DNA from 3 places in the Colwellia sp. 20A7 genome. Region 3 is predicted to be linked to each of the others. Evidence: predicted binding sites of a transcription regulator. Region 3 holds the regulator's gene; each other region holds the start of a gene.
The links. The regulator LexA, encoded in region 3, represses DNA repair genes until DNA is damaged. The targets are predictions, from matches to a motif close to TACTGTATNNNNATACAGTA.

Region 1: ruvA (Holliday junction branch migration protein RuvA) is a predicted target of LexA. The motif match lies at 1,277-1,296, and genes of this name have one in related genera.
Region 2: dinB (DNA polymerase IV) is a predicted target of LexA. The motif match lies at 1,089-1,108, and genes of this name have one in related genera.

What each region holds. Positions count from the first base shown of each region.
Region 1 is NZ_CP047130.1:3,118,974-3,121,262, forward strand. It holds gene ruvB (Holliday junction branch migration DNA helicase RuvB) at 1-501, opposite strand, end outside; gene ruvA (Holliday junction branch migration protein RuvA) at 605-1,234, opposite strand; gene GQS55_RS13410 (Gfo/Idh/MocA family protein) at 1,490-2,289, shown strand, end outside.
Region 2 is NZ_CP047130.1:974,492-976,780, reverse strand. It holds gene dinB (DNA polymerase IV) at 20-1,078, opposite strand; gene hemH (ferrochelatase) at 1,222-2,289, opposite strand, start outside.
Region 3 is NZ_CP047130.1:4,321,264-4,323,552, reverse strand. It holds gene GQS55_RS18665 (type II secretion system protein N) at 1-8, shown strand, start outside; gene lexA (transcriptional repressor LexA) at 795-1,427, shown strand; gene coxB (cytochrome c oxidase subunit II) at 2,015-2,289, shown strand, end outside.

The DNA.
Region 1 (2,289 bases), 1.2 Mb from region 3:
TAGCGCACCAGCCCTAGTAGTAGCACCAATTAAAGTAAAAGGCGGTAAATCTAACTTAATTGAACGGGCTGCGGGCCCTTCTCCAATCATGATATCAAGCTGATAATCCTCCATTGCGGGATAAAGTATTTCCTCAACTACTGGGCTTAATCGATGAATTTCATCAATAAAGAGAATATCGTTTTCTTCTAAATTAGTTAACAGTGCAGCTAAATCACCGGCTTTTTCTAACACAGGTCCAGAAGTAGTTCGAATGCTTACGCCCATTTCATTGGCAACAATATTAGCCAATGTTGTTTTACCTAGACCTGGTGGTCCGAAAATAAGTAAATGGTCAAGGGGCTCTTCGCGTTTTTTGGCCGCTGGAATAAAAATTTCCATTTGTGCTTTAACATGAGCTTGCCCAGTGTAATCAGTAAGCATTTTAGGACGAATGGCACGATCGACACCTTCATCTTCAATACTTGCGACAGGCTCAATTAAACGATCTGCTTCTATCATTTTTATTTCCTATTATTACCAGCAAGGTTTTTATTGCAGTAATTAATATTATTCATTTTAGTAACGGCTCTACTCTAGGAGAGTACTTTGGCAGTATGAGTATTTATAACATTGATTTCAAAGAAAGGCGTATAATATCCTCGCTTGACATACCTTCATTATAAACAGCTTTAACCGCTTTATCGGCTTGTACTTGTTTATATCCTAATGAAATAAGTGCATTAATCGCATCACCTTTATTATTACGGAAAGGATCATTCACAAAAGTATTTTCGGTAGTTAACTGTACTGGCATTGCATCTGTTGCCGGAGTTAATGAAGTTATTTGCCAATCTTTTAAACGATCTCGCATTTCTATTAACAAGCGCTCTGCTGTTTTTTTACCAACACCTGGAATTTTTACAATACCAGAAACATCATCATGAGCAACATAACTCACAAATTGATCCGCCGACATTGCCGATAATACCGCTAAGGCTAATTTAGGGCCAACACCATTCACTTTAATTAATAAACGAAACAGCTTTCGTTCAGTAGTATTAGCAAAGCCATATAATAATTGTGCGTCTTCACGTACTACAAAATGGGTATAAATAATCGCTTGTTCATTCAACTCAGGCAGCGCATAAATACTGGTCATTGGCATAGTCACTTCGTAACCAACACCTGCACACTCGATGAGAATTTCGGGTGGGAATTTTTCAGCTAAAGTACCAGATAAACGACCAATCACAAGATAAACCTAAAGAAAATAATTAATGTGATAAAATCATACCACTAGATATTTATACAGTAAACCATTTTAATCCTGATAATATTTCAGTTAGTTTATATTTTCTGATAATTTAGACTGTGAATAAAGAAAATCGCGTTAACGCTAATTTTACTTATCATTTAATTAAGCTGGACGTTACTCGAAAAATTCAATCAACGATAAATACTGAGCATACAAAAAATTATGGAAGATATTTCTTTAACAAGTAAAAAAATAAATATTGCAATTATTGGTAGTAATTTTATCGTGGATACATTCTTAACTGCCGCAGTAGAAGTTGAGGAATTTAACTTTTACGCTATATATTCTCGTCAACAAGCGACAGGTGAAGCTAAGGCGTTACAGTATGATTATATAAATGATGGTAAAAAAGTAAAAGTATTTACTGATTTAGCTGTAATGCTTGATGATGACAATATTGACGCCGTATATATTGCGTCTCCAAATAGCTTTCATGCTAAACAAGCTATTCAATGTTTGAACGCGGGAAAACATGTATTAGGCGAAAAACCGAGTGCATCAAATAGTAAAGAGTTAAGCGAAATATTATCTGCTGCAATAGAAAATAATTGTTGTTTCATGGAAGCATTAATGAGCTTACACCTGCCAAATTTTTCACTGGTAAAACAACAGATTTATCGTATTGGTAAGCCGCGTAAATATTTTGGTCAATATTGCCAATACAGTTCAAGATACCGCCTCGCTCTCGAGTCTTTCGCAAAAAATAAATTAACGCCAAATAAGCCAAACCAAGTACCGAATACGTTTTTACCCGAATTTGCCAACGGCGCATTAATTGATATTGGTATTTACCCACTTTATCCTGTTGTCGCTTTGTGGGGAGAGCCTGACGCTATTTCGGCACAAGCCGTAATACTAGACACAGGTGTTGATGGTGCTGGTGATTTACAGCTAGATTACGGTGATAAGGTTGCAAGCATCAGTTTTTCAAAAATAAGCAATGGTGAAAACTTTGTTGAGTTTCAAGGCGAATTAGGTCGGCTTAGAATTGA
Region 2 (2,289 bases), 1.2 Mb from region 3:
GTTTGATGAATTGTGATTTTTATAGAAGAGATAGTTGTTTACTTTGAGCATTGTTTTCAATTATCGGCTCTGAAAAGCCTAATGTTAAACCGACTAAGCGAATACCTCGCCCTTTTGCGCGTTCATGGGCTTTAGGTAATAAACGATGAAAAACATTCTCTTCTGCAGCTAAACTTTGCTGCTCGACCGTAGTTTGATTAAAGTCATTGAATTTTAATTTAATACCTTGGCGAACAATTTGCCTACCCTCAACTTTTGCTAACCGCTCGACTAATTGAGGATATAGCTTTTCAATAACTATTAAGCATTCCGTTTCACTATAAACATCCGCCATTAAAGTTGTTTCTATCGCCAACGATTTACGTTGTCTGCTCACCTCTAGTTCTCTATTGTCGATACCGTGGGATTTTTGATACAAACTAGTCGCAAATTTACCGACTATAGTGGTGAGGTTCGCAATGGAAGATGCTCTAACGTCTGCACAAGTAGTAAAACCAAAAGATTGTAATTTTTGAAATGTTTTAGGTCCTATCCCTGGTATTTTTTTCAGAGATAGTTGCTCTACAAAGCTATTAACGTTATCAGGTGTGACAACACATTGCCCATTAGGCTTATTTTCATCACTGGCTATTTTTGCAATAAACTTATTTGGCGCTACACCTGCCGAGGCAGTAAGGTTTAGCTCATTATATATATCACTGCGAATTTTTTCCGCAATAAGCGTTGCACTGCCATGACATTGTACTGAGTCAGTTACATCAAGAAAGGCTTCATCAAGCGATAAGGGTTCAATAAGGTGAGTATAACGAGAAAAAATCTCTCTTATGTGTTCAGAAATTTCTTTATAAACCGACATGCGTCCATGCACAATGGTTAATTCAGGACAGAGTAATTTCGCTTTACTTGCTGGCATAGCAGAACGTACGCCAAATTTTCGCGCTTGATAGTTACAAGTACAAAGAACGCTGCGAGGTCCGTCACCACCAACCGCTAAAGGTATATCACGGTATTCAGGGAAGTCTCGCATCTCTACGGCTGCATAGAAACAGTCCATGTCTATATGAATTATTTTTCTCATACAGACATTTTACTGATTTTTTATACAGTGTCAATTACTCAATTACGTTTAAAGTATTCTATTAAGACTGTTGCACTCTATTACATGAGGCTATTTAGAGCTATTAGTCTTGAAATTTAGACTAACTAATCATTCAAGTTAGATCACTTTATAGCATTAAGCTTTGGTGCTAAAATATTTACAATAGCTTGAATATGGTCATCTCGATCATTTAGCGCCGCTATATAATGATATTCTTCACCACCAGCCTCAATAAAAATGTCTCGATTTTCATGCTCAAGCTCTTCTAGTGTTTCTAAACAATCAGCGCTAAATGCAGGACTTATAATTGCAATATGTTTATGCCCTGCTTTCGCTAAACTTTCAAGTGTCTCATCGGTATAAGGCTGTAACCATTGTGCTTTACCAAAACGTGATTGAAAAGTCATCACGAAAAAATCATCTGTTAAGTGTAATTTTTCACTTAATAAGTTACTGTCTGAGCGACTTAATAATTCTTTCTTTAGTAGGTCTGTTGTTATTTTACAAAAATCATAATAAGGGTCTCCCCATTGATAAAATAACTCAGGCATTCCGTGATAAGAAAGTACTAGTTTATCGGGTGTACCATGTTCATTTAAGTGCTCTATTACCGTATTAGCTAGTGCATTAATATAAGATTTATTATTATGATAACTATTAATAAAGCTGATATTAGGTATATAACGCCATTTTTTTAGCTCTTTGCTAACCGCATCAAAAGTAGAGGCGGTAGTGGGCCCTGCATATTGTGGATAAAGCGGTAACACAACAATATTATCTACGCCTGCTTGTTGAAATTTTTGTAATACGCTAGGTATTGAAGGCTCACCATAACGCATAGCAATATCAACAATGACATCCTGTCCGTACTTTTGTTGTAGTTGTGCCGCTACTTTTTGTTGCTGAGCTCTGCTAATAACAAGTAAAGGTGCGCCCTGCTCTGTCCATACAGTTTGATAGAGCTTTGCAGATTTTTGGGGACGTATACGTAAGATAATACCATGCAGTATTATCAACCAAATAAGACGCGGAATTTCAACAACTCTGGGATCAGACAGAAATTCACGTAAATATTTACGCACTGCACCCGTAGTTGGTGCAGCTGGTGATCCTAAATTAGTTAGTAAAACTCCTGTTTTAAAAACTTTTTTACTATTGGCATTATTATCGCCAACGTTATTGTTATTAGC
Region 3 (2,289 bases):
TGTTTTAGTTTTTTCGTTAACTAGTACACAGGTCACCACCTTTGTCATTCCGTAGGTCATTTAATACGGAATCCCATGCATGTGGTTGAATAGTCGGTAGGATGGCGACTGAAGTCGCCCCTACATTCACCCTACATACGCCTTAACAAAAAACATTGTTAGGCAAAGGTGAACGACATCACCGTAGGGGCGAATTTATTCGCCTAATAATAAGAACAGGCGACATTCGTCGTCACTCCGTAGGTGTCTTAATACGGAATCCCATACGTGTAGTTGAATAGTTATTAAGCTACTAAATCTCAAAAATTATACGACTTAACACTTGAGATTTTGAATCAAGTTCAGAATGACGACAGTTCTCGTCATTCCTTACCTTTTTAGGTACGCCTGATAGCTGTGGTAGCTACCGTTTAGTTTTTTAGTTTGATTAGTGGCTCACTTTATAATTAAGTGAGCCACTATCTTTTATTTTTGTAGATCAAATGCTTACTCGCATTCTCTTCTGGATTGGCACTCAATTAATATTGATTAACTTGTTTTCTGCTTTCCCAAAATTATTTTGTTCAAATAAAACTGATAAATACGTATGTGTATTTATCAAGCTTAATCTTAAAGTAAATGATCAGGTTTTATACTCATTTATTCTCCTATCACGTTAATTATATTGATAATTTTAAGTCCATATTCTAAGAATATGATCCTAAGGTTATTAGTAACCCCTTGCGTTTACTAGTTGGCTGTATATAATGACAGTTGTGAATAAATACAGGTCTTTACCTCGAAAGGAAACGCTAATGCCAGCAGTAAGTGAATTAAAACCGTTAACTAATCGTCAAAAACAAATATTTGATTTGATTAAAGATAAAATTCAAGAAACAGGAATGCCACCAACTAGAGCCGAAATAGCAACTTTTTTTGGTTTTAAATCTGCGAATGCGGCGGAAGAACATTTAAAAGCATTAGCAAAGAAAGGCTATATTGAAATGTTGCCTGGCACATCTCGTGGAATACGTTTATCAGAGCAATTTATTGAAGAGGATGGACTTCCTATTATTGGTAGAGTTGCTGCGGGAGAACCTATTTTAGCTGAAGAACATGTTGAAGAACATTACAAAATGAGTGGTGATCTATTTCATCCTGTTGCTAACTATTTGTTGCGAGTGAATGGTGAAAGCATGAAAAATATTGGTATTTTAGATGGTGATTTATTAGCAGTACATCAAACGACTGACGTTCAAAATGGTCAAGTTATTGTTGCTAGAGTAGAAAACGAAGTAACAGTAAAACGTTTTAAACGTGATGGTAATATCGTCTATTTACAAGCCGAAAATGAAGACTTTGAACCGATCAAAGTGGATCTTAGTTCTCAAGATTTTCATGTTGAAGGACTTGCCGTTGGTGTTATTCGTAATGGCAATTGGATGTAGTTTTTATTTACTTATATTATCCTAAACTGTTACTACATCGTAATAGCAATTTGCATCAATATCATATCGCATTCTATTCCATAAACTAAGACATATCTCATGTTTGGTTATTAAGTAATCAATTGATTAGTATTGATTATATCAATAGCCAAAATTCCCCCAGACTATACTAGTCAAGCTGTAGAGAAAGCTTAGAGTAGTTACTCTATTGATTGTATTGCCTTTTATATAAATTATCATTTGACCTAGGTTAAGTTTTGAGCGATTCTAGAAGATGAATCGAACAAAGTATCTAGCAAGAAACTGAATAAGAATAAAAAAAAGACGTCAATGCGCTAATTCGATACCTAAACTTAATATTTACTATTGTGTAATTTGAGTTGGCAATTCTACGTCAGTTAATTTAATAAATTTCAAATTAAGTGCTTAATTAGAAAATAATAATAACTAAATTAACAGATCATCAGTTCAATGATTTTTGATGTACATTGCTGCTTTTCTGTTTTCTATTTTTATATTTTGTTTTAAAGAGTGAATTACATCACTTTTATTTAAAACAAAATAGATATTGATAGGGGAGAGGTTGAGTGAATAGAAGTAATCAACGTTGGTGGACGGAAATTTGTCTTGTTTGTCTAAGCTTATTTTCCAGTTCAGCTTGGTCAGATTCACAGTTAAATTTGACTAAAGGCGTAACGGCAGTTAGTAGGGAGGTGTATGATTTACATATGCTAGCACTCTACATATGTACTGGTATTGGGGTTGTTGTTTTTGGGGCGATGTTTTGGTCGATGATCTTCCATCGTAAATCAAAAGGAGCAAAAGCTGCTGATTTTCATGAAAGTACCAAAGTAGAAATACT